DNA from 3 places in the Micromonospora sp. NPDC049049 genome. Region 3 is predicted to be linked to each of the others. Evidence: predicted binding sites of a transcription regulator. Region 3 holds the regulator's gene; each other region holds the start of a gene.
What was found. The regulator HrcA, encoded in region 3, represses chaperone genes, less so after heat shock. The targets are predictions, from matches to a motif close to GGTTNGCACNCTCNNNNNGAGNGTGCNAACC.
Positions count from the first base shown of each region.

Region 1 (10,221 bases), on a different contig from region 3:
AGAGCGAGCAGCCAGATGGCGGTGAGCCGGGCGGCGTCGATCCGGCCGGTGGCCAACGCCCAGGCACCGCCGAGCACCACCGCGCCGATGCCCGCCCGGATCGTCGCGGTGGCCACCGTCGCCACCCGGGCGGACAGCACCCAGACCACCAGGCCACGGGAGAGCACGGCGGAGGCCCGCCGGGCGTACAACCGCAGCACGTACGGCCGCGCCAGGCTGGTGCGTACGTCGTCCTGGCCGTGCACCGCCTCCTCCATCACGGCCGCCAGGTCGGACCACGCCTCCTCCTCGGCCATCCGGGCCGGGCCGATCCGCGCCGTGGGCCGGCGCAGGCCGACCGCGAGCACCACGGTGAGCAGCAGCATCGCGATTCCCGCCGGCCACCACACGAACAGCGCCACGACCATCGACAACAGACCGACGCAGAGGCCCTGGGCAAGACGGGTGCCCTGGTTACGAATTGCCGACGCCACCTGATAGACGTCCCCGTCGATGCGGTCCAGCAACTCGCCGACCGGAGTGGTCTCCAGGGTGGGCAGGTCCTGCCCGAGAGCGACGCGACACAGCCGGCGACGCACGTCGGCGGACCAGTCGGCGGTGAGACCGGCCATCAGCAGACTCACCGCGAGGTCGCTGAGGACCACGGCGACCAGGGCCACGGCCAGCACGGCGAAGAAACCAGCCGAACGGTGCACCAGCACCGCGCCGGCCAGGGCCGATGCGCCCGCCTGCCCCGCGGCACCCAGAACGATCAGGACAGCCACGATCGTCACACGACGGGTCGACGTACCCCACAGATCACGGAGCAGGCGCATGGAAAGTCCTCCGGGACGTGGGTGGCGGAGACCTCAGCCTGCCGGCAGCAACCCGTCATCTCAACCGATTTACCCGCCTCTGAGCTGGGCTTCCGTCAGTTGCGCCAACGACCAGGGCAGGGTCGCCCGGTGGGCGTTTGACCGTTTGAGAACTTCTGGGCGGTCGGCGACGGCCCCAGAGGCCTAGATCGACTCGGGGGTTCTGTGATGTCGCGGTGTCCGGGCATCCGGGACCGCGCGACTTTCATGAACGCGAGTGGATCACACCCGGTGTCGGAGGATTTGCTGTCGTGAGCCATGCTCCCCATGGAGGTTTTGTCGGCTTCTGGGCGATCTGTCCTGTGACGGGGCGCACTCGTGGGGCGGAATCATGGCCGGGCCGGGGTCGTTACACACCCTGACGATCGCAGCACCACCGACCAGCCGCCTGACCCTCAAGGGTGTGGGATGCAGGTCGCGCAGGTTGGAATGCCGACCTCCGCCCGGTCGTTACAGTCCCCACGAACGACCGAACGGGCACCGCCTCAATGAGGGTGCCGATGGATGGGCCGACCCCGGAATGACCCCGGCCCCCCGGTCGTTACACATGGTCCCGGCGCCACGAGCCCCCGCTCGGCAGGTCGCCGACCCTGACGCCCGACCAGGCGTCACCCCCCCAGACTTTTCCCCCTTTGTGAAGTGCAGCGCCGGACGAGGTGCTCACACCCTCACCGCCGTCCCCCCTTTGACGGTGTGGGTGTTCTACCCCCGAAGGAGCTACCCCCATGAACACGATCATTCGTAAGAGCATGCTGTCTGTTGCTGGTCTCGCGTTCGCCGGTGGTGTGTTCGCCGGTCCGATCGCCGCCCACGCCAACCCGGTCGACGCCAAGCCCGCCGCCGCGGCCGTGCAGTCGTCGGCGCCGAAGCCGCAGGGCGACCAGTCCCACATCGCCCTCAACGACGAGCAGACCGCCAACGTCAAGGCGATCATCGCCGCCACGAAGAAGGCTGGTCTGCCCGAGCGGGCCGCGGTCATCTCGATCGCGACGAGCCTGCAGGAGTCCAAGCTGGAGAACCTCGGCCACCTCGGCGACAAGAATGACCACGACTCGCTGGGCCTGTTCCAGCAGCGCCCGACCAGCGGTTGGGGCACACCCGAGCAGATCACCAACCCCGAATACTCCACCACCGCGTTCCTCAAGGGCCTGAAGCAGGTCGACGGGTGGCAGGACATGCCCCTGACCGACGCGGCGCAGACGGTGCAGGTGTCGGCCTACCCGGACGCCTACGCCCAGTGGGAGCAGCAGGCCACCGACCTGGTCGGCCAGCACTGGAACAGCTGACCCCGCAACAAACAGCAGGGTGACAACCCGCACGACAGCACCACCGCACCACCGCACCACCGCACCACCGCACCAGGACACCACCGCACCAGGACACCGACCGCTGGCCGGCACCCGCAACCCGGGGTGCCGGCCAGCGGCCTTCCTGCTGCCACCGATCGTGGACCGCCACCCCGCGGCCGCTGACGCTGACCGCCGTACCCAAACCCACCGGCCCCGGCGATGGGTGCAGCCGCCGGGAACGCCGACCGCAGGCCGCTGCCGCCGAAGAAGCCGCCGCAAGCGGCTGAGGAAGCCAGCCGTGGGCCGGGGCCGGAGGGCGGAGAGTGCCGAACTGGCCCCAACGGAGACAACTGGCGTCGACCAACCAACCTGGCCCGCAGATCTTGGACACTTTCCGTTCCGTGCTGACGGAAACTGTCCAAGATCTGCATGCGCTCCCGGATATGACGTGTCAGTCAGCGGGCCCGCCGACCCATGGACAGTCTCGGGAGCCGGCAGGGCAGCCGCGGACACAGCCCGCCGACCGCGCAGGGCGCGCCGCCAACACAGCCCACCAACCCGCAGGCCAGGCCGCGGACACAGCCACCGACCCGCAGGCCAGACCGCAGACACAGCCCGCCGACGCGCAGGGCGCGCCGCCACAGCCACCGACCCGCAGGCCAGACCGCAGACACAGCCCACCAACCCGCAGGCCAGAACACGGACACGGCCCGCCAACCGCACAGCACACGCCGCCAACACAGCCCGCCGATTCGGTGGCGCACCCGCGCGGGCGACGTCGTGCCAGGGGATCAGCGGACGGTGACGGTGACCGTGTGCCAGCCGGTGGCACCATCCGGGACGACGTCCTGCGTACGTTCGGTCTGGGTTTCGCCTGTCGCGTCGGTCGCGCGGACCTGGAGTCGGTGCTCGCCAGGTGTGGCGTCCCAGCGCCAGGACCATTGCACCCAGGTGTCCACCGACACGGTGGGGGCCAGCGCAGCTTCCTGCCACGGGCCGTCGTCGACGCGTACCTCGACTCGGCGAATGCCCCGGTGCTGCGCCCAGGCCACCCCGGCGACGGTCACCGGGCCGGCGGTCAGCCGGTTACGTCCCCTGGGCGTGTCGATCCGGGACTGGGTCTTGATCGGCCCCTGGGGGGACCAGCCGCGCGGCACCCAGTACGCGTCGAAGTCGGCGAACCGGGTCAGCTCCAGCTCGGTCACCCATTTGCAGGCCGACACGTAGCCGTAGAGGCCCGGCACCACCACTCGGACCGGGAAGCCGTGCTCGACCGGCAGTGGCTCGCCGTTCATCCCGACGGCCAGCAGCGCGTCCCGTCCGTCGCGCAGCGCGGCGGTGGGGGTGCCGCAGGTCCAGCCGTCGACCGAGCGGCCGACGACCTGGTCGGCGTCGTCGTCCGGCTCGACCTCGTCCAGCAGTTCCCGCAGGGGTACGCCGAGCCACAGGGCATTGCCGATCAGGTCCCCGCCCACCTCGTTGGAGACGCAGGCCAACGTGACGTACCGCTCGACCAGTGGTCGGGCCAGCAGATCCGCGTAGCTGTAGGTGCGTTCCCTGGCGACCCGTCCGTGGATCCGCAGCCGCCAGGTGTCCGGGTCGACCTGGGGCACCACCAGCGCGGTGTCGATCCGGTAGAACCCGAAGTTCGGGGTGACGTACGGCGCGAGCTGCGTCAGTGAGAGGTCCGCGCCCGCCGGTACGGCCGGTGCGGGGGCGACCGGCGCGGGCAGGCGGATCGCGTCGCGGGCTGCGGACACGCCGCGCCGCCCTGCCAGCCACCGCCCACCGAGGCCGGCCACCACGGCCGTGCCTAGTAGCACTCCGCTGCCGGTGAGGAACCGTCGCCGCGACTCCGGGTCCACTTCGGCAGGCCCGACCGCTTCGACCGCCGTCGTCGGCCCGGCGGGGGTCACCGGCACCGGCCCTGCCGGGGACACCGGAGCAGCGGGCGGCGTGGGTGGTGACCAGGACCAGGGGTCCAGCTCGAACGGTCCGCCGATGAACAGCCAGAGCACCAGGGCGCCGAGACCGGCGCCGACCAGGGACGGCAGCGCGTCGGCGAGGTCAGCACCGGAGCGGGTCAACGCGGCTGCCACGCCGATGGCGCCGAACGCGGCGATGCCGGCCAGGCCGAGTGCCAGTCGGCGGACCGCCAGTACGCCGAAGAGGGCGGCGAAGCCTCCCAGCAACACGGCCGTGCCGACCAGCAGCGCGATCTTGTCGGCGGTGCCGAAGAGGTCGATGGCGAGTTGCTTCAGCGATTCGGGGACGGCGTCGACGACGACCCCGCCGACCGCGACCAGGGGCGCCGACCGGGGACCGGTCAACACCGCGACCGGTTCGGCGATCCCGATCGCGACGGCGGCGGCGGTGATTCCGGCCAACGCGGCGTACCGCCGTGACGTGGTGCTCATCGGCCCAGTGTGCGCGATCATCTCGCCCGGTCGCCAACAACGTCAGCGTTCGGTAATGACCTGGCGGCCCGCAGGAACGAGCCGGGGCGCACCGCCTGACGGCGGTGCGCCCCGGAACGGGTGTCGCTACCGGATCAGAAGCCCGGGCCGTGCTGGTGACCGTGGCCGTGGCCGTGGCCGTGCCCGCCGGCGGCGGCCGGCTCGGCCTGCTCCGGCTTCTCCACCACGAGGCTCTCCGTGGTGAGCAGCAGACCGGCGATCGAGGCGGCGTTGGTGACCGCGTTGCGGGTCACCTTCACCGGGTCGATGATGCCGGCCTTGACCAGGTCGACGTACTCGCCCTTGGCGGCGTCGAGGCCGTTGCCCCACGTGAGGTCGGCGACCTTCTGCGTCACGACGTAGCCGTCGTGACCGGCGTTCTGGGCGATCCAGCGCAGCGGCTCGACGAGCGCCTTGCGCACGACCGAGACGCCAACCTTCTCGTCACCGGTGAAGCCCAGGTCGTCGTCGAGCACCGAGAGGATCTGCACCAGGGCGGCGCCGCCGCCGGGCACGGTGCCCTCCTCGACCGCAGCCTTGGTCGCCGCGATGGCGTCCTCGATGCGGTGCTTGCGCTCCTTCATCTCGACCTCGGTCGCCGCGCCAGCCTTGATGACGGCGATGCCACCGGAGAGCTTCGCCAGCCGCTCGGCCAGCTTCTCCCGGTCCCAGTCGGAGTCGGAGGCCTCGATCTCCTTGCGGATCTGGGAGACCCGGTCGGTGACGTCGGCCTTCTGGCCACCGCCGTCGACGATCGTGGTGTTCTCCTTGTCGACCACGACGCGCCGGGCGGTGCCGAGCACCTCCAGGCCGACCTGGTCGAGCTTGTAGCCCAGCTCCGGGGCGACCAGCTCGGCGCCCGTGGAGATCGCGATGTCCTGGAGCATTGCCTTGCGCCGGTCACCGAAGCCGGGGGCCTTGACCGCGCAGACCTTGAGGGTCTTGCGCAGCGAGTTGACCACCAGGGTGGAGAGCGCCTGGCCGTCCACGTCCTCGGCGATGATCAGCAGGGGCTTGCTGTTCTGCAGGACCTTCTCCAGCAGCGGCAGCAGCTCCTCGATCGCCGAGATCTTCTGGGTGGTGACCAGGATGTACGCGTCCTCAAGGACGGACTCCTGACCCTCCAGGTCGGTGACGAAGTTCGGCGAGATGAAGCCCTTGTCGAACTGGAGACCTTCGGTCACGTCCAGTTCGGTGGTGAGCATCGAGCCTTCCTCGACGGTGATGACACCGTCGCGGCCGACGCGCTCCATCGCCTCGGCGATCAGATCGCCGATCGTGGAGTCCTGCGCGGAGATCGTCGCCACGTTCGCGATCGACTCCTTGCTGGTGACCTCGGCGGCCTTGCCGAGCAGCGCCTCGGAGACCTTCATGGCCGCCGCGTCGATGCCCCGCTTGAGACCGGCCGGGTTGGTCCCGGCGGTCACGTTGCGCAGACCCTCGCGAACCATCGCCTGGGCCAGCACTGTCGCGGTGGTGGTGCCGTCGCCGGCGACGTCGTTGGTCTTGGTCGCCACCTCCTTGACCAGCTGCGCGCCAAGGTTCTCGTACGGGTTGGTGAGCTCGATCTCCTTGGCGATGGTCACACCATCGTTGGTGATCGTCGGCGCACCGAATTTCTTGTCCAGGACGACGTTGCGCCCGCGCGGGCCGAGGGTGACCTTGACCGTGTCCGCGAGGGCGTTGACACCGTGCTCCAGCAGGTGCCGGGCGTCGTCCGAGAAGCTCAGGATCTTCGCCATTAATGTCCCTTCGAAGCGCCATTGCCCCGGCCCGGCGAGCCGGACCGGGGCAGTGGCACTGATCGGTTGCTTACTTCTCGATGACCGCGAGGACGTCGCGGGCGGAGAGCACCAGGTACTCCTCGCCGGCGTACTTGACCTCGGTGCCGCCGTACTTCGAGTAAAGGACGGTGTCGCCGACCTGCACGTCAACCGGAACCCGGTTGCCGTTGTCGTCGACGCGCCCCGGGCCCACAGCGAGGACGGTGCCCTCCTGCGGCTTCTCCTTGGCGGTGTCGGGGATCACGATGCCCGACGCCGTGGTGGTCTCAGCCTCGTTCGCCTGGACCACGATGCGGTCCTCGAGCGGCTTGATCGCAACCTTGGTCGCGGTAGTCACGGGCATACCCTCCTGGGGTACTGGTTTCGTTGCTGGCCAGCGGGGCTGACCAGCGTCAATCTGCCTCATGCCACCGGGCGGTGCCGTCGTCGCGGGTGCCGGTCCGCCTGGCGTGCGCACCCGGGTCGCGAGACCCGGAAGCTGGCACCCTCAGGGTGAGAGTGCTAATCGCAGGTTATTCCGTGGCTAGCACTCCGTCAAGGAGAGTGCCAGCGCGTCGCGCCCCGCCAGCCAAGTTTTCCGAGTCGGACGGGACAATGGCCGGGTGGATCTCGATCAGCTGGCGGCGCTGCGTACCCCTGAGGGGTCGGCCGCGCTCACCGCGGCGGCCGACCTGGCCGGCGGTGATCCACTGGTCGCGGCGTCGGCCCTGCGCGCGACCGGGGTGCCGCCGACGTTGGCCGCGGCGGCGTTGACCCAGGCCGAGTTGCGCCACCGGGCGGTGGGCAAGTTCGGCTCGGCCGCCGCTGGGATGTTCCTCACCCGCCCCGGCCTGGAGCAGGCCACCCGCCGGGTGGTCGCCGACCGTCGAGCCGCCCGGTTGCACGCGGCCGGCGTGCGGACCCTGGCCGATCTCGGGTGCGGGCTCGGGGCCGACGCGCTGGCCGCCGCCCGCGCCGGCATCCGGGTGTACGGGGTGGAGGCTGACCCGGTGACCGCGGCGATGGCCGCCGCCAACGCCGAGGCGGCCGGCCTGGCCGAGCTGTTCACCGTCGAGTGCGGCGACGCGACCGGGTTCGACGTGGCAAGGGTCGACGGGGTCTTCTGCGACCCGGCCCGCCGCGCCACCGGCACCGGGCGGCGGATCTTCGACCCGCGCGCCTACTCGCCACCGTGGGACTTCGTCACCGGGTTGGCCGAGCGGGTGCCGCGCACCGTGGTGAAGGTCGCGCCGGGCCTGGACCACGCGCTCATCCCGGCCGGGGCGGAGGCCGAGTGGGTCGGCGTGGACGGCGACCTGGTCGAGGCCGCGCTCTGGTGCGGTGAGCTGGCGGAGGTGCCCCGTCGCGCCACCCTCTACCGCCAGCGGGGCGGCGAGGCCCGCAGCCACCAGCTCACCGGCTCGGGTGCCGCCGAGGCGCCGGTCGGGCCGCCGCGTCGCTACCTGTACGACCCGGACCCGGCGGTGGTGCGCGCGCACCTCGTGGCCGAACTGGCCAGCGAACTGGACGCCAACCTGGGCGATCCGAGCATCGCCTACCTCTACGCCGACCAGCCGGTCCGCACCCCGTACGCGCGCTGCCTGGAGATCACCGACGTGTTGCCGTTCTCGCTCAAGCGCCTGCGGGCGCTGCTGCGGGAGCGCCGGGTGGGCCGGGTGGAGATCCTGAAGCGGGGTTCGGCGCTCACCCCGGAGCAGCTCCGGCGGGACCTGCGGCTGGCCGGGGACGCAGCGGCGAGTCTGGTGCTCACCCGGGTCGGCGGCGCACCGACGGTGCTGATCGGCCGGCCGGTCGACTAGCGCCGTCTCGACTAGCGTCTTCGCTGTGGCGGGACAGGGCACGCCGGCAACGGCACTCTTGGTCAAGCGGGGCATCGCGCATCGCACCCATCCGTACCGGGTGGCGCCGGACGCCCCGAACTACGGCGCGTTGGTGGCGGTGGCGCTCGGCGTGGCACCGGAGCGCGTGTTCAAGACTCTGGTGACCGACGTCGACGGCGCGCTCACCGTGGCGGTCGTTCCGGTCACCGGCGAGTTGGATCTGAAGGCTCTCGCGGCTGCGGTCGGCGGCAAGCGGGCGGCGTTGGCCGACCGGGCGGTCGCCGAGCGGGCCACCGGCTACGTACGCGGTGGGATCAGCCCGCTCGGGCAGCGTCGACGGTTGCCCACAGTGCTGGACGAATCCGCGCTGGATCTCCCGACGATCTACGTCTCGGCTGGTCGGCGTGGTCTGCAACTCGAACTGGCCGCGGCGGATCTGGTGGCGCTGACCGACGCCTGTACCGCGCCGTTGCAGACCCACTGACGACAGTCGTTACGTCGACACCCCCGTGGGATACCCGCGGAGTAACAGTCGCGTTGCTGAATTGTTATCGCTCCCAACAAACTATGCACCTGCGCGGTCTTGTGGAGCCGGTGTGACGCGAAATACGTTGCCGGACACAACAAAACAACACCTCCCCCACCTCCGAAAGGACCCTGCACATGCGTAAGGGGATCCTCACCATCGCCGCCGTGGGCCTGCTCACGACCGGCGGCTTGACCGCCTGTGGCGACGACTCCGGCGACAAGGCCGCCTCCGCCAAGACCCCCAAGATCGGCGTGATCCTCCCGGACAGCAAGTCCTCGGCCCGCTGGGAGACCGCGGACCGCCGGTTCCTGGAGGAGGCGTTCAAGGCCGCCGGCGTCCAGTACGACATCCAGAACGCCCAGAACGACAAGACCGCCTTCCAGACCATCGCCGACCAGATGATCACCAGCGGTGTGACCGCTCTGATGATCGTCAACCTGGACTCCGGCACCGGCAAGGCAGTGCTCGACAAGGCCAAGTCGCAGGGCGTCGCCACCATCGACTACGACCGGCTCACCCTCGGCGGCTCCGCCCAGTACTACGTCAGCTTCGACAACGAGACCGTCGGCAAGCTCCAGGGCGAGGGTCTGTCGAAGTGCCTGACCGAGAAGGGCGCCAAGAACCCCGTCGTGGCGTACCTGAACGGCTCCCCCACCGACAACAACGCCACCCTGTTCAAGGCTGGCTACGACTCGGTGCTCAAGCCGAAGTTCGACTCCAAGGAATACGTCAAGGGCCCTGAGGACGCGGTGCCGGCGTGGGACAACGCGCAGGCCGCGACGATCTTCGAGCAGCAGCTCACCACGGCCAACGGCAAGATCGACGGCGTGCTGGCCGCCAACGACGGTCTCGGCAACGCGGCCATCTCGATCCTGAAGAAGAACAAGCTCAACGGCAAGGTGCCGGTGACCGGGCAGGACGCCAGCACCGAGGGCCTGCAGAACATCCTCGCCGGTGACCAGTGCATGACCGTCTACAAGGCGGTCCGGGAAGAGGCCAAGGCCGCCTCCGACCTGGCCATCGCCCTCGCCAAGGGTGAGAAGAAGGACACCGGCCAGACGGTCAAGGACGGTGACCGGGACGTGCCCTCGGTGCTGCTCACCCCGAAGGCCATCTACAAGGAGAGCGTCAAGGACGTCATCGCCGACGGCTACGTGACCAAGGAAGAGGTCTGCACCGCGGCGTACACCAAGTTCTGCGCCGAAGCCGGCATCAGCTGACCGACGCCGCAGTACCCGCCGGAACGACCATCGCCGCCCGGCACGGGAGCACCCCTCCCGTGCCGGGCGGCGCCCGCCGGACGGGCCCCGACCCTCCCTTAAGAAGGAGACCCCCGTGTCCGCGACCCCCCTGCTGGAACTCCGCGGGATCGACAAGAGCTTCGGTCCCGTCCAGGTGCTCCGCGACGTCGCCCTGACCGTCCACCCGGGTGAAGTGACCGCATTGGTCGGCGACAACGGCGCCGGCAAGTCGACCCTGGTGAAGTGCA
Region 1 covers NZ_JBEZEX010000016.1:51,655-61,875, reverse strand. The annotation lists gene AB0B68_RS17990 (ABC transporter ATP-binding protein) at 1-815, opposite strand, end outside; gene AB0B68_RS17985 (hypothetical protein) at 1,580-2,140, shown strand; gene AB0B68_RS17980 (molybdopterin-dependent oxidoreductase) at 2,935-4,560, opposite strand; gene groL (chaperonin GroEL) at 4,695-6,341, opposite strand; gene groES (co-chaperone GroES) at 6,412-6,726, opposite strand; gene AB0B68_RS17965 (methyltransferase domain-containing protein) at 6,986-8,182, shown strand; gene ybaK (Cys-tRNA(Pro) deacylase) at 8,208-8,687, shown strand; gene AB0B68_RS17955 (substrate-binding domain-containing protein) at 8,867-9,952, shown strand; gene AB0B68_RS17950 (ATP-binding cassette domain-containing protein) at 10,068-10,221, shown strand, end outside.
Region 1: a site for HrcA is predicted at 6,860-6,890, ahead of groES (co-chaperone GroES). Genes of this name have one in related genera too.

Region 2 (10,221 bases), on a different contig from region 3:
GGAACTCGTACCCCGGGCTGTTCGCCTCGCTGGTCACCGGCAACCCGGTGATCGTCAAGCCGCACCCGCGCGCGGTGCTGCCGCTGGCCATCACCGTGAAGTACGCCCGGGAGGTGCTCGCCGAGGCCGGGTTCGACCCGAACCTGATCATGCTGGCGGCCGAAGCGCCCGGTGAGAAGCTCGCCAGTGACCTGGCCCTGCACCGCTCCGTCAAGATCGTCGACTTCACCGGCTCCACCGAGTACGGCGACTGGCTGGAGACGCACGCCCGGCAGGCATCGGTCTACACCGAGAAGGCCGGCCTCAACACCGTCGTCGTCGACTCCACCGACGACTTCGCCGGCATGTGCCGCAACCTCGGGTTCACGCTGACCCTCTACAGCGGGCAGATGTGCACCACCTCACAGAACATCCTCATCCCGGCCGGGGGCATCGAGACCGACCAGGGGCACAAGAGCTTCGACGAGGTGGCCGGCGGGATCGCCGCCGCCGTCGGCAAGCTCACCGCCGACCCGGCCCGGGGTGTGGAGCTGACCGGTGCCATCGTCAACGACGGGGTGCTGGAGCGGCTGGCCGAGGTGACCAAGGTCGGCGAGCCGGTGCTGGAGTCGCGGGCCGTGGCCCACCCGTCGTACGCCGACGCGGTGGTGCGTACCCCGACGATCGTGAAGCTGACCGCGGACGACTCGGAGACGTACGGCCGGGAATGGTTCGGGCCGATCTCGTTCGCCATCGCTACCGACTCGACCACGCACAGCCTGGAGCTGCTGCGCCGGACGGTCGGCGAGAAGGGCGCGCTCACCGCCGGTGTCTACTCGACCGACGAGGCAGTGCTGGACGCAACCGAGGCGGTGGCGGTCGAGGTCGGGGTGCACCTGTCCTGCAACCTCACCGGCGGTGTCTTCGTGAACCAGTCGGCGGCGTTCTCCGACTTCCACGGCAGTGGAGCCAACGCGGCGGCCAACTCGGCGCTGACCGACGGGGCTTATGTGGCGAACCGGTTCCGGATCGTGCAGTCGCGGCGTCATGTTTGATCTTTAGTTGCGGTGGGGGTTTCCGGGGCAGCCCGACCCGCTTCGGGCGGTCAGGCTTGATCCCTGCGCGGGTCGGGCTGCCCCGGAAACCCTGACGTGGACACGGTTGTCGCTTACGCTTCCGGTTTTTTGGGGGGCATCAGGGTGGTTCTGCCTTGGGATGAGTTTTTGGTTTTAGGCTGTTCGGCGCATCTGTAGCTCGGTTAGGGCTGGGATGTTCGGGTGGGGGACCCGTACCCCGGTGTCCTTGAAGCCCAGGCGCTGGTAGGCGCGGTAGGCGCGGTCGTTGCCGACCACCACCTCCAGCAGCAGTTCCGGCCGGCCACAGGCCCGCGACCAGGCGGCCACCCCGTCGATCAGCTCGCCGAGCAGGCCACTGCCGCGCCAGGTCGGCGTGACGTACACGGCGTAGATCACGGTCAGTCCCGGTTCGTTCGGGTGGGTCGTACCACCGGCGTGCCCGACCAGCCGGCCGCCCGGGTCGGCGACGAACTGCGCGTTACCGGCACCGGCCGAGGTGTACGCGACCCGGGCGGCGAACTCGTTGTGCGGTCGGGCCGCCGCGTCCGCCAGGGTCTCCAGGAAGGCCAACGGCGCGTCGGCCAGCATCTCCAGGCGCAGCGCCCGCATCCGGGCGGCGTCCTCCGGCCGGACCCGGCGGATCTCCGCGAGCCGCACTGCCGGCGGGCCCATGTCGGTGGTCATGTCCGCATGCCTACCACAGGGCAGGGGTGGCGTTTCGCGAGCTGGGCCCGATCGCCGTCATCTCGGGGTCGCCCGGCGACCGTCCCTCCATTTCGCAATGACGCGGGCGAATTTGGTGGCTCGGGAACCCGGCCGATCAGCGCGGCCGGTGCGCCTCGGAGTGTGTCTGTTTTGTGGCAGTGCGCGGCCGTCAGTCCTCGTGTAGCGTGCGATTTCGGTCACCTTCTTCAATGGCGGTCATCGATCGCTGAGTCGGTGGTCCGGGGCGCCCGGCCGTGCCGTGCGCCGAGTCAGGCAACGCCGGGCAGAGTGAGGGAAGTGCACAGTGGCACAGGGCTCCGTGAAGTGGTTCAACGCCGAAAAGGGCTACGGCTTCATCGCCGTCGACGGCGGGCAGGACGTTTTTGTCCACTTCTCCGCGATCGAGATGGACGGTTACAAGGCGCTGGACGACGGTCAGCGGGTCGAGTTCGAGATCACCCAGGGCCAGAAGGGCCCACAGGCAGAGCACGTACGCGTCATCGACTGAGCTTCCTGGCCGATCGGCCCCGTGAGTCGGGGCTGCGGCACTGGCGTGCACCCGGGAAGATCGTGAACCGTTCCAGCCGATGCTGAGGAGCGTTCATGACCGACCAGCCACCCCCGCACACTCCGTCCTCCGGGTCGGGGGAGCCGGACCCGTCCTCGCCCGCCGGCAGCCCCGGTCACGCCGGTCCGCCGCCCGGCTGGGGGCCGGGCACGCCCCCGGTTCGCCCGTCCTCCGGCCCCGCCGGTCCGCCGCCCGGGTGGGATCCCGCGCAGGGTGCCTGGGGTGCGGCCCCGCCATCGCAGGGCTGGGCGTTCCCGCCCACCGGGGGCTACCCGCCCGGGTCGGGTCCCTACGGCGGGCAGCCGTGGTACCCGGGGCCGCCGGTCGGCTGGTATCCGCCCGGTTACGGGGTTGACCCGAACGACGCCCTGGTCACGCCACCCGGCGCGGGTATCGGCGGCTGGTTCAACCGGTGCGGGGGAGCGCTGCGCCGGGGCTGGCGGCAGTTGGTGCCGATCATGCTGCTCACCCAGGTGCTGCCCGCGGCGGTGCTCTCGGTGGTCTCCCTCGGGCTGGACCCGTCGGCGAAGTGGTCCGCCCAGGCCGGATCGACGTCGACCCCCGCGCTGCCGGACAATTTCGTCGCCGAACTGCTGAGCCTCCTGGTCCTGTTGCTCGGCGGCAGCCTGGTCGTCGGGTTGGTGCAGGCCGTCGGGTGGGCTGCCGGCACCTGGGTGATCACCCAGCAGGCGGCCGGTCAGCCGGCCAGCCTGGAGTCCGCGTTGCGCTACGGCCTGCGCCGGGCACTCGGGCTGTGGGCGTGGACCCTGCTGGTCAGTCTGCTCATCGGCGTCGGTGTCTGCTTCTGCGTGCTGCCGGGCATCTACCTGGCCTTCGCGCTGAGCATGGCCGGCCCGGTCTATCTCTTCGAACGGCACAACCCGATCGGTCGATCGTTCCGGATGTTCCACGACCGACTCGGCCTGCTGCTCGGACGGGTGGCCCTGGTGGCCGTTGCCGTGATCGTCGGCACGCTGATCCCCGGTGCCCTGGAAGGGATCGGCACCGGCGCGCTCGGAACGGACCCGTTCTCCTCGGCGGGTACCGCGGCCGGGGCGGTGGTGGTGATCGGGATCACCGCCGTGCTGGCCCTGCCGGCCCATCTCGCGCAGATGGTCGGTCTGCTGGTCACGTACGTCGAGCAGCGTGCCCATGAGGCGCCGGTGAACAGCGCCGGACTGGCTGCGGAACTCGGCTGAGCGGCGGCATCGTGCTTGCACTCGGCAGGGGAGAGTGCTAAACAAGTCATTGGCACTCGCATACCGTGAGTGCCAACGGTCGGGACGGTGGGGCCAGGTTGTGCCGGTGTGGAGACACCGGGGCAGCACATGGCCGGTCGTCGCGGGCTATCCGGCCCGGCCGAAGGACGTCGTCGTCGCCAGGTGGCGACGTCCCTAGGTGCGCACACCAGGCGGCCCATCCGGGGCACACATCTCGGGTGGCCCGTGAGTGTCCAGGAGGACAACGCCGTATGGCCAAGATGATCGCTTTCGACGAAGAGGCTCGCCGCGGCCTCGAGCGGGGCATGAACCAGCTCGCCGACGCCGTAAAGGTGACCCTCGGCCCCAAGGGCCGCAACGTCGTGCTCGAGAAGAAGTGGGGTGCCCCCACCATCACCAACGATGGTGTGAGCATCGCCAAGGAGATCGAGCTCGAGGACCCGTACGAGAAGATCGGCGCTGAGCTGGTCAAGGAGGTCGCCAAGAAGACCGACGACGTTGCCGGCGACGGCACGACGACGGCGACCGTCCTGGCCCAGGCCCTGGTTCGCGAGGGCCTGCGCAACGTGGCCGCCGGCGCCAACCCGATGGCCCTGAAGCGGGGCATCGAGGCTGCTGTCGCGAGCGTCTCGGAGGAGCTGTCCAAGCTCGCCAAGGACGTCGAGACCAAGGAGCAGATCGCCTCCACCGCCTCCATCTCCGCTGGCGACAGCACCGTCGGCGAGATCATCGCCGAGGCGATGGACAAGGTCGGCAAGGAAGGCGTCATCACCGTCGAGGAGAGCAACACCTTCGGGCTGGAGCTGGAGCTCACCGAGGGTATGCGCTTCGACAAGGGCTACATCTCGGCCTACTTCATGACCGACCCGGAGCGTATGGAGGCCGTCTTCGACGACCCGTACATCCTGATCGCCAACAGCAAGATCTCGTCGGTGAAGGACCTGCTTCCGATCCTGGAGAAGGTCATGCAGTCGGGCAAGCCGCTGCTGATCATCGCCGAGGACCTGGAGGGCGAGGCCCTCGCCACCCTGGTGGTCAACAAGGTCCGTGGCACCTTCAAGTCGGTCGCCGTCAAGGCGCCGGGCTTCGGTGACCGCCGCAAGGCCATGCTGACCGACATCGCCATCCTCGCCGGTGGCCAGGTCATCAGCGAGGAGGTCGGCCTCAAGCTCGACGCCGCCAGCGTCGACATGCTGGGCCGCGCCCGCAAGGTCGTGGTGACCAAGGACGAGACCACCATCGTCGACGGTGCCGGTGACGCCGAGCAGATCCAGGGCCGGGTGAACCAGATCCGGGCCGAGATCGACAAGAGCGACTCCGACTACGACCGCGAGAAGCTGCAGGAGCGGCTGGCCAAGCTGGCCGGCGGCGTCGCGGTCATCAAGGTCGGCGCGGCCACCGAGGTCGAGCTCAAGGAGCGCAAGCACCGCATCGAGGACGCCGTTCGCAACGCGAAGGCGGCCGTCGAAGAGGGCATCGTCCCGGGTGGTGGCGTCGCGCTGGTGCAGGCCGGCAAGACCGCCTTCGACAAGCTCGACCTGGTCGGCGACGAGGCGACCGGTGCGAACATCGTCAAGGTCGCGCTGGACGCCCCGCTGCGGCAGATCGCCGTCAACGCCGGCCTTGAGGGCGGCGTCGTGGTGGAGAAGGTCCGTAACCTCGAAGCGGGTCACGGTCTGAACGCCGCCAACGGCGAGTACGTCGACCTGCTGGCCGCGGGCATCATCGACCCGGCCAAGGTGACGCGTTCGGCGCTGCAGAACGCCGCTTCCATCGCGGCGCTCTTCCTCACCACCGAGGCTGTTGTCGCGGACAAGCCGGAGAAGACCCCGGCTGCCCCGGCTGGCCCGGGTGGCGGGGACATGGACTTCTGAGTCCAGTTCCGACACCGAACGGGGCGGGCCGCTGACGCGGTCCGCCCCGTTCGTCGTCAGGTCGGCAGTGGGCGCTGGTTGCGCCGCTTCTGTGCCCGGTTGTACGGCGGGAGCAGCTGGATCGGCGCGTCCACCATCTCCTGCGACTCCTCGGCCGCCGGCGGCTCGCCGTCGGTGGTCATCTCGGCCAGTTGCTCGGCGTCGCCGTAGTCGAGCCTGTCGAACGGCAGTTGGCCCGGGAGTTCACCCACCGGCTTCCAGGTGATCGGCGGGCCGTCCTCGGTCTGGTTGTCATCCGTGGTCATGGCTGCCTCCTCTACCGAAACGGTAGGGGGCGTCGTTGGCCGATGCGGGCGAATGAATCCATGTCCTGTTTGCCCCGGTTATCCCCCGGACAGGGTCCGCCGGTACAGGAAGAAGACCCGCTCGATCCGCGCACCCGCGCTGCCCGAGTAGAACGGCACCGGTCCTACCCAGCCGATCTGTGCCCGGTCCAGCCCCGCCGACCGCTGGTCGCGCAGGCAGCGCCGCAACAGCACCCCACCGATGCCCGACCCCTCCGCTGCCGGTGCGGTGCCCATCGGCCCGAACCAACTCGGCCGGGACGACCCGTACGCGGCGAAGCCGAGCACCTCGCCGTCGCGCTCCGCCAGGTGGCAACCGGCGTCGGCGCGCCCCACCGACCCGGCCAGCTCGCCGTCCCACGTGCCGCCGAAGGTGGACCGGGCGAACGCGGTCAGCGCCGGAAGATCCGCCGGCTCCGCCCGGCGTACCGTGACGCCCTGGTCGGCCAGCCGCCGCTCCGTGGCCTCGGTGGACCGCAGTGCCGGCGACCCGTCGTACGACAGGTCCGCGGTCATGTTCCAGGCGGTCCGGTCCTGCTGGTAGCCGAGCGCGAGGGCGGCGCAGACCGCCGGCGTGTAGCGGACGTCGATCCCCGGCCACGCGTAGTACGGCGGGTTCCCGGCCAGCAGCACCTCGGTCGCCCCACGGTCGGCGAGCACCCGCTCGGCCCGCTGGAGCAGCGCCCGGCCGACGCCCCGACGCCGCTGATCCGCAAGGACCGCGACCAGGTCGACGTGCCCGATCCCCGGCTCGACCGACGACACCGAGCAGATCAGCACCCCCACCAGGTCCGCACCTCGGTACGCGCCCAGCCCGACCACGGGCCGGTCGGCGGCGGCGGCCCGGGTCCAGAGCACGTCCACTATGGAAGCCGCCTCGGCGGAGTCCTCGGGCAGGTCGAGCGCCTGCTGGCAGAGCTGCACGACGCTGGTGACCAGGTCGGCGGTCAGCTCGGTGACGGTGATCTCGGCGTCCATGGTCGCCGACCCTAGATCACCGGATGTCGAGCCGCACCCCACCCGTGGGGCGACGATCACCCCTGGGCGGCGCGAACGGCGGCGTAGGCGTCGACCTGGCCGGCGCCGGTGACGTTCGCCGGAGCGCCGCAGGCGTCGGAGGGACTGTCGGAGCGATAGGTGGGCGTCACCTCAGTGGCGGTGTCCCGCAGGATCTGCCGGGTCCGGGTCACGTCGCCGACCAGCGCCGGGTTCGCCGACCACATCAGGGCGACCACCCCGGCCACCTGCGGGGTCGCCATCGACGTGCCGTCCAGCTTGGCGTAGGTGCCGCCCGGCATGGCCGACACCACACCCACCCCCGGTGCCAGCACGTCCGGTTTACCCGAGCCGCCCGGCACCGGTCCGCGCGAGGAGAACTCGGCGACGCGCCGCTGGTCGTCCACCGCGCCCACTGTCAGCACGTCCGGGTAGGGGGCGGGCGGATCGTCGATCGACGCGCACCACGGGCCGGTGTTCCCGGCTGCGGCGACCACGAAGATCCCGGCGGCGTCGAGGGCGGCGGTGGCCGGCCGCAGAACGCGCTGGTCGCAACCCTCGATGGGCGGGCAGCCCCACGAGTTGGTCAGCACCTGCGGGGCGCGCTCCGGACGGCCGTCGGTGAACGGGTCGCCGCCGGCCGGGAAGGGCGCCAACATGAACTGGAGACAGTCCAGGTAGTGCGCGGGGCTGCCGAGGTTGCGGTCCAGGTTGACGCAGCCCACCCACTGCGCGTCCGGGGCCACCCCGATGCCGTCCCGCCCGACCGCGCTGCCCACCGTGTGGGTGCCGTGCCCGCCCTTGTCGGTCGGGCTCCGGGTGTCGTCCCACGGGTCGAACCAGGAGTCGTCCCCACCACGGAACCCGGCACGTAGCGCCGGATGGCCGCCGTCCACCCCCGAGTCGGAGCTGCCGACCACGATGCCCGCGCCGGTGACCCGGAGTTGGGACCACACCCGGTCGGCGCCGATCTGACGGATGTTCCACTCCGGGCCGGTCGGCTTGGGCAGGGTGCCCCGGCTCTGCCCGGCCGGGGCCGGCAACGGTCGCAGGCGCTGGCTGACCAGCACCCGTGCCACCTCCGGTCGGCGGGCGAGCCAGGCCCGCACCGCCGGGCCGCCGTCCACCTCGACCGCGTTGACCAGGTAGTACGACACCGGGTCGAGCCGCAGCCGGTTCAACCCCCGGAGCAGGTCGCCCTGGCTCTGCTCGGCGGTCGTCACCAGCCGCCGGTAGACCTCCGCCGCGCGGGCGTCCCGTCCGGCCCGGCCCGGCGCGGCGGCCGGGAGACCGCTCAGGTCGGCCTGCGTACGCAGCACCACGAACAGCCGCTCGCCGTACAGGCCCGGCTGGCCGGGGCCGAGGTCGACAGTCCCGAACGCCACCAGCAGCACCACGGCCGCCACCGCTGCCATCCGCCTGCTCGGGGTGCGTGCCGTCGGCCGGGCGAGCAGCACCGCGTACCCGATGGCGACCAGGACCGCGACGGCGAGCCCGACGCCGGCGGCGGCCGCCACCCAGAACGGGATGTCCCGGGTGCCGACCAGCAGCAGGCTGATCTCTTCCGGGTCGGTGAAGGCCAGCGGGCCGAGCGCGGCCAGGCCCACGAGCCAGCCGGTCGCCGCTCGGCCGGCGCGCACGGCCTCGGCCGGCTCGGCGGTGGGCCGCCGCGTCGCGGCCCAGAGCGCGGCCTCGGCCGGGTCGGCGGTGGGCTGCCGGGTCGCGGCCCGAGGCTCGGCCTCGGCCGGCTCGGCGGTGGGCCGCCAGGTCGCGGCCCAGAGCGCGGCCAGCGCGAAACCCACCGGCGGCACTGTCAGCAGCGCGGGTAACTGCGCGCCGGACTGCCCGGTCCCGGCCGCGAGCAGCAGCAACGCCACCCCGGCGACCAGACCGCCGACCAGCACCAGCCGAGCCGGCCGGGGTGGTCGCCCAACAGCGAACCGGGCCCAGAAGGGGGCGTCCAGCAGTGTCGCGGCGAGCACCCCGAGCGCGGCGGCCGCCACCAGCGCGAGAGCGGTCTCCAGGAGGCCACCGAGCGCACCAAGCCACGCCCACGGCAGCAGCAGCGCCAACCCGGCGGCCACCGCGAGCAGCGGCACCGGGCCGATACGGCGCACGCGCCGTCCGACCGACTCCGCGCCTCCGGTGGCCTCGGGCCGCGTGGCGTCGCCGTCTCTGGTGGCCTCGGGCCGCGTGGTGTCGCCGCCTCCGGTGGCCTCGGGCCGCGTGGTGTCGCCGCCTGCGGTGGCCTCGGGCCGCGTGGTGTCGCCGCCTCCGGTGGGTGCCGGGCCGCCGACCGAGCCAACCAGCCCGGGGTACGCCCATCGGCGCGCCGACCAGCGCACGGCGAGCGCGCTGAGCATTGCGGCGGCGGCCAGCGCGGCGAGGTACGCCTCGTGGTGCACCGGTGGCACGGCCCGCAGCAGTGTGAACACGCCGAGCGCGATCGCCCCGATCAACCAGGCCCGCCCGGTGGCCCGGACCGCGCCCGACCGGGGCAGGACTGCCAGCAGGAGGGCGGGCGTGCCGACCAGCACGACGGTGGCCAGGCCGAGCACCGGCCAGAGCCAGCCGAGCCGGTCCCGTCCGAAGCCCAGCAGCACCTGATCGGTGAGCCAGCCCCCGGTCTGGGTGCCAACGGTGACCGCAACCGTCCAGCAGCCGACCAGCACGGCCGCGACCACCGGCCACGGGGAACTGCGGTTGCTGGGACCCTGGTACGCAGGTTGACCTTGCATCCGAGAACCTTACGACTACGAGGAAGGGTTTCGACCCGACCGTCGGGTTCCGAGGCGTCGAGGAAGCGTGCAGATCTTGGACAGTTTCCGTCACGTGATGACGGAAACTGTCCAAGATCTGCGATGGGTCGGCCGGGATCGGGTGGCGGGACGTGTCGTGCGCTCCGGAGCAGGTAGGCGCGGTGCGGGGCGGGCGGCGAATGTCGACACGGTGGCTCGACGGTTACGGTGGACAGGTGCGCGACCCCAATGTCTCCCGATCCGTCGCCGGTCAGCTCTCACCGGTCCGCCGTGCGTCCGACCTGCGTCGACTGCGTGCCGAGCGCTTCGACGTGCTGGTCATCGGGGGCGGGGTGACCGGAGCCGGTGCCGCCCTGGACGCTGCGTCCCGTGGCCTGAAGGTGGCGCTGGTCGAGGCACGTGACCTTGCCGCCGGGACCTCCAGCCGGTCCAGCAAACTCATCCACGGTGGCCTGCGGTATCTGGAGCAGTTGGAGTTCCACCTGGTCCACGAGGCGCTCACCGAGCGCGGCCTGCTGGCCACGCGGCTCGCGCCGCACCTGGTACGCCCGGTGCCGATCATGGTGCCGCTGCCGGCCGGCCGGGGCCTGCGGGACCTGCCGGCCCGGGTCTTCCGGCGCTCGTACTACGGCGCCGGGGTGGCCGCGTACGACGCCTTCGCCGGGATTTTCGGCGGTGGTCGGGGGATGCCCCTGCACCG
Region 2 covers NZ_JBEZEX010000001.1:261,954-272,174, forward strand. The annotation lists gene paaN (phenylacetic acid degradation protein PaaN) at 1-1,034, shown strand, start outside; gene AB0B68_RS01215 (GNAT family N-acetyltransferase) at 1,209-1,739, opposite strand; gene AB0B68_RS01220 (cold-shock protein) at 2,065-2,268, shown strand; gene AB0B68_RS01225 (hypothetical protein) at 2,364-3,527, shown strand; gene groL (chaperonin GroEL) at 3,800-5,422, shown strand; gene AB0B68_RS01235 (hypothetical protein) at 5,479-5,727, opposite strand; gene AB0B68_RS01240 (GNAT family N-acetyltransferase) at 5,806-6,744, opposite strand; gene AB0B68_RS01245 (S8 family serine peptidase) at 6,801-9,500, opposite strand; gene AB0B68_RS01250 (glycerol-3-phosphate dehydrogenase/oxidase) at 9,701-10,221, shown strand, end outside.
Region 2: a site for HrcA is predicted at 3,575-3,605, ahead of groL (chaperonin GroEL). Genes of this name have one in related genera too.

Region 3 (10,221 bases):
CGCCATCTGGTGCGCCGCCCAGCACATGCGCGAACGCGGAGGGCGGATCGTCAACATCTCGTCCCGTGGCGCGTTCCGCGGCGAGCCGCACCAGCCGGCGTACGGGGCCAGCAAGGCGGGGCTCAACGCGCTGGGCCAGTCCCTCGCTGTGGCGCTCGCGCCGTACGGCATCGCGGTCGCCACCGTCGCGCCGGGCTTCGTGGCGACCGACATGGTCACCGAGTACCTGCGCGGTGAGGAGGGCGTGGCCATCCGGGCGCAGAGCCCGTTCGACCGGGTGGGCCGACCGGAGGAGATCGCCGCGGCCGTGCACTGGCTGGCCTCGCCGCAGGCCGAGTGGGCCTCCGGCACGATCGTCGACCTCAACGGCGCCTCCTACCTGCGCAGCTGAGGTCAACGCCAGCGGCAAATCACCTGGCCAGGGATGTGGTTGACGGTTCGTGGGCGGGTAAGTCTCACCGACATGGCCGACTCCGCGCTGCTGGACCTCACCGCCGACTACCGGGTGGCCGATGGCCACGACGACGACCCTGTCCTGCTCCGCCCCGACGGCACCCCTGTCGAGACCTGGCGCGAGGACTACCCGTACGACGAGCGACTGGACCGCGACGAGTACGACCGTGACAAGCGGCTGCTCCAGATCGAGCTGCTGAAGCTCCAAGATTGGATCAAGGAGTCGGGCGAGCGTTTGGTGATCCTCTTCGAGGGCCGGGACGCGGCCGGCAAGGGCGGCACCATCAAACGCTTCATGGAGCACCTCAACCCGCGTGGCGCGTCGGTGGTGGCGCTCGCCAAGCCGGACGAGCGGGAAGCCGCCCAGTGGTACTTCCAGCGCTGGCTGGCACACCTGCCGGCGGCCGGCGAGATCGTGCTGTTCGACCGTTCCTGGTACAACAGGGCCGGCGTGGAGCGGGTGATGGGCTTCTGCAGCCGCAAGGAGTACCTGGAGTTCCTGCGGCAGGCCCCGGAGCTGGAACGGATGCTGGTGCGCTCGGGCATCCGGCTGGTCAAGTTCTGGTTCTCCGTCTCCCAGAACGAGCAGCGCACCCGGTTCGCGATCCGTCAGGTCGACCCGGTCCGGCAGTGGAAGCTGTCTCCGATGGACATCGCCTCACTCGACCGGTGGGACGACTACACCGAGGCCAAGGAGGCGATGTTCTTCTGGACCGACACGGCCGACGCGCCGTGGACGGTGGTGAAGAGCAACGACAAGAAGCGGGCCCGGCTCGAGGCGATGCGGCACGTGCTGCACCGCTTCGACTACACCGGCAAGGACCCCGCTGTGGTCGGCGCACCGGACCCGCAGATCATCGGAAACGCTGGGCTGGACCTGGGGCCGGAGGAGGAGGTCGTACCGGTGTTCCCGAGGCCCTGAACGGTCACCAGCGGCCGAGGCGGGCGGCGAGCACGCTGAGGGCCGCCACCCCGGCGGTGGAGGTGCGCAGCACGGCCGGCCCGAGGCGTACGGGTCGCCCGCCGGCCTCGACGAAGGCGGTCAACTCGGCCGGGGCGATGCCACCTTCCGGGCCGATCACCAGCACGATCTCGCCGGTGGAGGGCAGCTCGGCGGTGGTGAGCCGGTCGTCGGCCTCCTCGTGCAGCACGAACCCGACGGCGGCACCGGCGATCCGGCGGGCAACGGTGGCGGTGGACTCGTCCGGCGCACCCGCCACCACCGGCAGCCACGGCCGGCGGGCCTGCTTGGCCGCCTCCCGTGCGGTGGCCACCCACTTCTCCCGGGCGCGTACGCCCCGGTCGCCGCGCCACTGGGTCACCGAACGCGATGCCGCCCAGGGCACGATCTCGTCCACCCCGACCTCGGTCATCGCCTGCACGGCCAGCTCACCCCGGTCGCCCTTGGCGATGCCCTGCACCGTCACCAGTCGGGGTACTGGCGCGTCCGCGTACCCCCGGGAGGTGACCGTGACCTCCAGGCTGCCCCGGCCGACGGCCGTGACCACGGCGGCGGCCGTGCCACCCCGGCCGTCGGCGAGCAGAAGCTCCTCGCCGACGCGCAACCGCTGCACTGTCGCGGCGTGGTGCCCCTCCGGGCCGTCCAGGGTCAGCGCGTCGCCGGTGGGCAGCGCCTCCACCAGGAACAGCGGCGCGGACACCTCAGGCGTGCCCGTTGAACGCGTCGCGCATCCGGGAGAAGAAGCCGCCCTGCTTGGACAGCTCGGCGACCTCCTCACCACGGGTCTTGGCGAAGTCGCGCAGCATCTTCTCCTGGTCCGGGTCGAGCTTGGTCGGCGTCCGCACGTCCAGGTGGACGTAGAGGTCGCCCCGGCCGGTGCCGCGCAGGTGCGGCACGCCCCGGGCGCGCAGTCGCAGCGTGCTGGCCGGCTGGGTGCCGGCCTTGACGTCGACGGTCTCCTCGCTGTCCAGCGTCTTGATGGTCAGCCGGGTGCCCAGCGCCGCCGCCGTCATCGGCACCGTGACCCGGCAGTGCAGGTCGTCGCCCTTGCGGGAGTACACGTCGTGCGGGCGCTCGTGGATCTCCACGTAGAGGTCGCCGGCGGTGCCGCCGCCGGGGCCCACCTCGCCCTGCTGGGCCAGCCGGATCCGCATGCCGTCCTCGACACCGGCCGGGATCTTGACGGTCAGCGAACGGCGGGTCCGCACCCGGCCGTCGCCGGCGCAGGTGGGGCAGGGGTGCGGGATGGTGGTGCCGTAGCCCTGGCACACGGTGCACGGCCGGGCGGAGACCACCTGGCCGAGGAAGGTGCGCTGCACCGACTGCACCTCGCCCCGACCACCACACGCCTCGCAGGTCGCCAGGTGCGTGCCGGCGGCCGTGCCGGCGCCGGAGCAGGTGGTGCAGAGCACCGCCGTGTCGACGGTGATCGGGGCCTCCACGCCGAAGGCCGTCTCGTGCAGGTCGAGTTCGAGCCGCAGGATCGCGTCGGCCCCAGGGCGGGTACGCGGCCGGGGGCCACGGGCGCCACCTCCGGCACCGCCGAAGAACGCGTCCATGATGTCCTGGAAACCGACGAACGGGCCAGCGCCTCCGGGGCCACCCGGGCCGCCGGCACCGCCGCCACCAGGGGCGAGCGGGTCACCACCCAGGTCGACGATCTGCCGCTTACGGTCGTCCGAGAGGACCTCGTACGCGGCGTTGATGTCCTTGAACTTCTCCTGAGCCTCCGGGTCCGGATTGACGTCCGGGTGGAACTGGCGCGCCAGCTTGCGGTAGGCGCGCTTGATCTCGTCATCGGAGGCTTCCCGGCTCACACCGAGAATGCCGTAGTAGTCCCTGGCCACTGCGTTCCGTGTCCTCATGTTCGTCTCGCGTTGCGCCGGTCGGCGGCCGCAGCCGGCCGCATCGGCCCTGACCAATCAGTTCTGGGCCAGCAACTCGCCCACGTAGCGTGCCACGGCGCGGACCGTGGCGATGTTGCCGGGGTAGTCCATCCGGGTGGGCCCCAGCACCCCCAGGCCGCCCAGGATGGTGGTACCCGGGCCGTACCCGGTGCTGACCACCGAGGCGGCTCGCAGGTTGTCGAACTCGTTCTCGTCGCCGATCAGCACCCGGGTCGTGCTCGGCTCTGTCTCACCGATGAGCTTGAGCAGCACGACCTCCTCCTCCAGAGCTTCGAGGATCGGCCGCAGGGAGCCCTGGAAGTCGAGCAGGCCGCCCCGGGTGAGGTTCGCGGTGCCGGCGAGGGCGATCCGCTCCTCGTGCCGCTCGACGAGCGTCTCCAGCAGGACGGTGGCGAGCGTGGTCATGGTCGGACGCAGGCCGGGCGGCGCTTCCTCGACCAGCGCCTGCACCAGCGGGGGCGTCTCGGACAGCCGGGCGTTGGCGAGCTTCTCGTTGATCAGTCGGCGCAGGTCGGTGACGTCGTCGGCGGGCACCGGGCCGGGCAGCTCCACGAGTCGCTGCTCCACCCGCCCGGTGTCGGCGATCATGACGAGCATCAGCCGGGTGGTGGAGATCGGCACCAGCTCCAGGTGACGCACCGAGGAGCGGGCCAGGCTCGGGTACTGCACGACGGCGACCTGTCGGGTCAGCTGGGCGAGCAACCGCACCGTGCGGTGCACCACGTCGTCGAGGTCGACCGCGCCGACCAGGAAGCGCTCGATGGCCCGGCGCTCGGCCGGGCTGAGCGGTTTGACCCGGGACAACCGGTCGACGAAGAGGCGGTAGCCGCGGTCGGTGGGCACCCGGCCGGCACTGGTGTGCGGCTGCCGGATGTAGCCCTCCTCCTCCAGCACGGCCATGTCGTTGCGGACCGTGGCCGGGGAGACCCCGAGCTGGTGCCGCTCGACCAGCGCCTTGCTGCCGACCGGCTCCTGGGTGGAGACGTAGTCTTCGACGATGGCGCGGAGCACGGCGAGTTTCCGGTCGTCGAGACCCATCCTCCGCACCTCCTGTCGCACGTCGGCCGCCGGCGCTCTGGGCCGGCCGGGCCGTCCTGGCACTCGACTGTAGCGAGTGCCAGTCTACGTCGGCGGGCCCGCCCACGCGATGATCAACGGCCACCCTTCGGTGCGGCCCACGACACCCTGTTGGGCCGATCGGCCCGCACTGGGAGGCGAAGTCGCTCTGGTGCGGCGTTGCCACCGGCACCTACCGTGACATCCATGACTGAACCTCCTCGCCCTCCCGGGTCGGGCGACCCCGGCAACTACCCGCCGGAGCCCACCTCCCCCGGGCCGTACCCGTCGGCCGAGCCGCCCACCGCACCACTGTCCGGGGCGCCCGGCCCGGCCGGCTATCCCCCGCCCGGTGGCTATCCGCCGCCCACCGGTGACCAACCGCCGTCAGGCGGCTACCCTCCGGCAGGCGGCTACCCCCCGCCCGGGGGCTATCCCCCGCCCGGCGGCTACCCGCCCGGTGGCTACCCGGCCGGTGGGGCCTACGGCGGCCCCGGCGGTGGCTACGCCAACAACGAGGACAAGACCTGGGCGTTGGTCGCGCACTTCGGCGGCGCGCTCGGCGCGCTGGTCAGTTTCGGTCCGCTGGGCTTCGTTGCCCCGCTGATCGCCTACCTGGCCCGTGGCCAGCAGTCGCCGACCGTCCGGGCGCACGCCCTCGCCGCCCTGAACTTCCAGATCCTCTGGTCGATCATCGCGTTCGTACTGCTCTTCGTGAGCTGGTGCCTGCTCTTCCTGCCCAGCATCGCCGTCGTGGTGATCCAGATCCTGTTCGGGATCATCGCCGGCATGAAGGCCAACGAGGGCACCCCGTACCGCTACCCGATGACTGCCAGCTTCATCAAGTGAACCGGGCCGGCCGCTCCCCCGGCCGGCCCGATTCACCGCCGTCCCGGTCCCGGAGCGGTGGGCCACTCAGGGCAGCAGATCGCGGACGACCGCGTCGGCGAGCAGCCGCCCGCGCACTGTGAGCACCGCCCGGCCGGCGGCGTAGTCGTCGGCTGCCAGCAAACCGCCGGCCAGGGCCCGCTCGGCGCCGGCCCTGCCGGCCGCGTCGAGCACCGCCAGCGGGAGACCGCTGGCCAACCGCAGCCGGAGCATCACGTCCTCCATGTGCGCCTCGTCGACGGTGAGCACCTCCCGGGCCAGGCCGGGAGACTCCCCGGCGGCCAACCGTTTGGCGTACGCCGAGGGGTGCTTCACGTTCCACCAGCGGACCCCGCCGACGTGGCTGTGCGCCCCCGGCCCCAGCCCCCACCAGTCCGCGCCGGTCCAGTAGAGCAGGTTGTGCCGGCAGCGGGCCTCCTCGGTCCGGGCCCAGTTGGAGACCTCGTACCAGGAGAGCCCGGCCGCGTCGAGCGCGGCCTCCGCGGCCAGGTAGCGGTCCGCGGCCACGTCGTCACTGGGGTACGCCAGCTCGCCGCGCCGCATCCGGGCGGCGAGCCGGGTGCCGTCCTCGACGATCAGGGCGTACGCGCTGACGTGGTCCACCCCGGCGGCGACGACCTGCTCCAGCGAGGCGGCGAAGTCCTCGGGACGCTCCCCCGGGGTGCCGTAGATCAGGTCCAGGTTGACGTGCTCGAACCCGGCGTCGCGGGCCTCCAGGGCGGCGGCGGTGGCCCGGCCGGCGCTGTGTTTGCGGTCCAGGATCGCCAGCACCCCCGGGGAGGCGGACTGCATGCCCAGCGAGATCCGGGTGTAGCCGGCAGCCCGCAGCAGCTTCAACGATTCCGGGGTGACCGATTCGGGGTTGGCCTCGGTGGTCACCTCGGCGTCGGCAGCCAGCCCCCACGTGCTGTCGATGCCGTCGAGGATGCGGGCCAGGTCGTCGGCGGGGAGCAGGGTCGGCGTGCCGCCGCCGACGAAGACGGTGTCGACCCGGGGCGGCGGAGTGTCGCCGAGCACCCGGGCGGCGAGCCTCAGCTCGGCCAGCACCGTGTCCGCGTACCCCTCGCGGCTCGCGCCGCCGCCCAGTTCGGCCGCGGTGTAGGTGTTGAAGTCGCAGTATCCGCAGCGACTGGCGCAGAACGGCACGTGCACGTACACGCCGAAGCCGCGCGCGCCGACCGCCGCGGTGGCGGTGGCGGGCAACGATCCGTCGACGGGGACGGTCTCACCATCTGGAAGGACGCCGGGCATGGCCACTAGTGTGCCCGGCATGACCTCTCCCGACGTCCTCGTGCGGGTCGCCACGGCCCGTGGGGTGACCACCCTCACGCTCGACAGCCCGCACAACCGCAACGCCCTCTCCACCGCCCTGATGACCCAGTTGCTGGCCGGGCTGGCGGACGCGGTCGCCGACGAGGCGGTGCGAGTGATCGTGCTCGACCACACCGGCCCGGTGTTCTGCTCCGGCGCGGACCTGAAGGAGACCGCTGCTGCATACGCCAGCGGGACGGTGCCGGCCGGGATGCTGGGTGACGTGCTCGCGGCGCTCTGGGAGTGCCCGAAGCCGGTGCTGGCCCGGGTCGGCGGACCGGCGCGGGCCGGCGGGCTGGGCCTGATCGCCGCCGCCGACCTGGCGGTCTGCGCCGACGAGGCGACCTTCGCGTTCACCGAGGTGCGCATCGGGGTGATCCCGGCGGTGATCTCGGCGACCGTGCTGCCCCGGCTGCACCCGCGCGCCGCCGCCGAGCTGTACCTGACCGGGGACACCTTCGACGGCCGCCGCGCCGTCGAGGTCGGCCTGGTGACGGCCTCGGTCCCGGCGGACGGGTTGGACGACGCGGTACGGGGCTACTGCGACTCGCTGGTGCGCGGCGCCCCCGGTGCGCTGGCCGGCGCGAAGGAACTGCTGCGTCGACCGGGCACCGCCGAGTTGCGCGCCGACCTCGCCCGACTCTCCGCCGTCTCGACGGGCTACTTCCTCTCCGACGAGGGGCTCGAGGGGGTCTCCGCGTTCCGCGAACGTCGGCCGGCTCGATGGGTGCCCGCCCTGGACGGCGACTCCGACTAGGGCGTCCGGGGCGCCGCCTTCGGTTGGCGGCGCCCCGGACTCCGATTCGGTCAGCGCGGGTCGGGTCACCAGGCGGTCGCGCCGCCGTCGACCGGGTAGTTCGCCCCGGTGATGTACGACGCCCGGTCGGACGCGAGGAAGACCACCAGCTCGACGACCTCCTCGGGGCGCGCGAAGCGCTTGAGGAGCGTCTTGGCCGTGATGGCGTCCCGCGCCTCCTGGTTGTCACCGAGGTCGCGTTCGCTGGCCGGGGTGAGGGTGGGCCCGGGGCTGACCGCCACCGCGCGGATGCCGTGGGGCGCACCTTCGAGGGCGAGCTGTCGCGTCATGCCGATGATGCCGGCGTTCGCGGCGGTGTGACCGACCATCGGCGGGACGTGGCCGCCGATCATTCCGGCCATGGAGGCGGCGCTGATGATGACGCCGCCGCCGCGTCGGACCAGGTGCGGCCAGGCGAACTTCGACACGAAGTACGGAATGTCGAGTTCTCCGGTGATGGTGTAGCGCCAGTCCTCCACGGAGAAGTCGGGCATCGGGCCGAAGCGGAGCGCGGCGGCGTTGTTGTAGACCACGTCGAGCCCGCCATAGGCGGCCGCGGCGTCGTCCACCAGCTTGCGTACCTGCTCGGGGTCGGTGAGGTCGACCGGCGCGATGCCGGTCATCTCGCCGCCCGCGCGCCGGACGAGTTCGACGGTCTCGTCGTTACCCGCGACCTGGAGGTCGGCCCCGACGACCTTCGCGCCCTCGCGGGCGAAGGTCAGCGCCGCGACGCGGCCCAGGCCCCCGCCGGTGCCGGTGATCAGCACGACCTTGCCATCAAGCGTTCCCATGGAACTCCTCCTCGTTCAATGACCAACGCGCCCGGCTTTGCGGCGGTAGGTCGGATTGATATGTCAACCGAGTTAAGTCCTTGACCGGTCAATCGCTTCCCGATACCGCGTACCCGGTGACGCGCACGACAGCCCTGCGGGTCGGAGGGGCGTGGCAGGTGAGATCGCGACCGGAGCGGGAACGTCGCCAACCGGTACGCGGCAGCGGAGCCGGCCCCGAACCGGTCGGAGTCGGCCAGGCCGGGCCCGAACCGCTCGGACGACCCGGAAGGGGCCTGCGGGGACGTACGCTTGTCGGACTGTCGATCTGGGGGTGTGGGTGCGAACTCGGGCAACCGTGGCGGGTGGAGTGGTGCTCATCCTCGTCGCCGTGATCGCGATCTGGCTCGTCGTACGACAGGTCGGCGACAACCTCAGGTTGCCGCTGGTGGCACGCAAGTGCACGGTGCAGGCCGACGGACGTGTCGCGCTGGACGCCGACCAGATGGCCAACGCGGCGACCATCGCGGCGATCGGCGCGAAGCGCGGAATGCCCGAGCGGGCCGTCGTGGTCGCGCTCGCCACCGCGTACCAGGAGTCCGGGCTGCGCAACCTCGCCGACGGCGACCGCGACTCGGTCGGCCTGTTCCAGCAGCGGCCGAGCCAGGGCTGGGGCACCCCGGCGCAGATCCGCGACCCGCGGTACGCGGCGAACCGGTTCTACGCGGCCCTCAAGAAGGTGCGCGGCTGGGAGAAGATGCGCGTCACCGACGCCGCCCAGCGGGTGCAGCGCTCGGCGTTCCCCGAGGCGTACCAGAAGTGGGCCGACGACTCCGAGGTGCTCAGCCGGGCCCTGCTCGGCGACGCCAGCGGCGCGGTCGCCTGCACCGTGGGGCGCACCCCGGCGATGCACGGTGCGGCCGCGGCCGCGCAACTGACCCGCAATCTGGTGCTGGACTGGGGGCTCAAGGGCACCGACCCGACCGACCAGACCGGGTTGGCGGTGACTCCGGGCGACCAGCGCGACGGCTGGCGGTACGCGCACTGGCTGGTCTCACACGCCCAGGACCACGGCGTGAAGCGGGTCCGCTTCGGCGACCTGGAGTGGACCGCCCGCGGCGGCTCGTGGGGCCGGGTGGACGGCCGCCAGAACCCCGCCGGCCAGGTGGTCGCCGAGGTGTTCAACGAGGGTTGACCGACCCGGATCTCTTAACCGGCAGTCACCGCACAATCGGGCAATGCGCATTGAATCGCACTATTGATCACGCAGATCTCACTCTGTGCGTTTCTCTCGCTGCGCGGGGTCCCGCCGTGGCCCAATCCCGCACCACGCCCTCCCCGAGGCCTGGACAGCCGCGTTACGATCGGCGGCCTGTGCCAGAAAAGGTTTCACCTCATGGGGAGGGGTACGACGCGGTGTTCGATTACGGCGACCGGACCGGTTACGAACCGATCAGCGACACTGACCGCAAGGAGTTCCACGAGCAGGGCTTCCTCCTGCTGCGCAACGTCCTGACGGAGGACCACCGGGCGGCGCTGGAGGCGGCTGTCGACCGCGTCTACGCGGAGGAGCAGGCCAAGGGCACCACCAAGAAGGACGGCACCCTGCACCTGCTGGGCTTCCTGGAGCGCGACGAGCTCTTCGGTGAGCTGCTGACCCACCCGATCGCCTTTCCGTACATGTGGGGGCTGGCCGGCTGGAACATCTACACCCACCACAACCACCTGGACGTCACCCCGCCGGCCGCCGAGCCGGAGAAGCCGTACTGGGGTTGGCACCAGGACGGGTACCGGCAGAACTCCGACCCGGAGACGATGGACCCGAACCTGCCTCGGCCGATGTTCTCGCTGAAGGTCGCGTACGTGCTGTCGGACCTCTCCGAGACCGGCCGCGGTGCCACCAAGGTCATCCCGGGCAGCCACCTGAAGAACTCGCTGCCCCGGCCGGCGGACCTGACCGTGCAGAACCCCGACCCGGAGGGCACGGTGGAGATCACCGCCAACCCGGGCGACGCCTTCATCTTCGACCGCCGGCAGTGGCACTCGCGGTCGACGAACCTGTCGACCATCACCCGCAAG
Region 3 covers NZ_JBEZEX010000043.1:4,914-15,134, reverse strand. The annotation lists gene AB0B68_RS29340 (SDR family oxidoreductase) at 1-391, shown strand, start outside; gene ppk2 (polyphosphate kinase 2) at 464-1,375, shown strand; gene AB0B68_RS29330 (16S rRNA (uracil(1498)-N(3))-methyltransferase) at 1,380-2,114, opposite strand; gene dnaJ (molecular chaperone DnaJ) at 2,116-3,261, opposite strand; gene hrcA (heat-inducible transcriptional repressor HrcA) at 3,337-4,359, opposite strand; gene AB0B68_RS29315 (DUF4870 domain-containing protein) at 4,585-5,226, shown strand; gene hemW (radical SAM family heme chaperone HemW) at 5,293-6,516, opposite strand; gene AB0B68_RS29305 (enoyl-CoA hydratase-related protein) at 6,536-7,333, shown strand; gene AB0B68_RS29300 (SDR family NAD(P)-dependent oxidoreductase) at 7,399-8,163, opposite strand; gene AB0B68_RS29295 (hypothetical protein) at 8,477-9,337, shown strand; gene AB0B68_RS29290 (phytanoyl-CoA dioxygenase family protein) at 9,559-10,221, shown strand, end outside.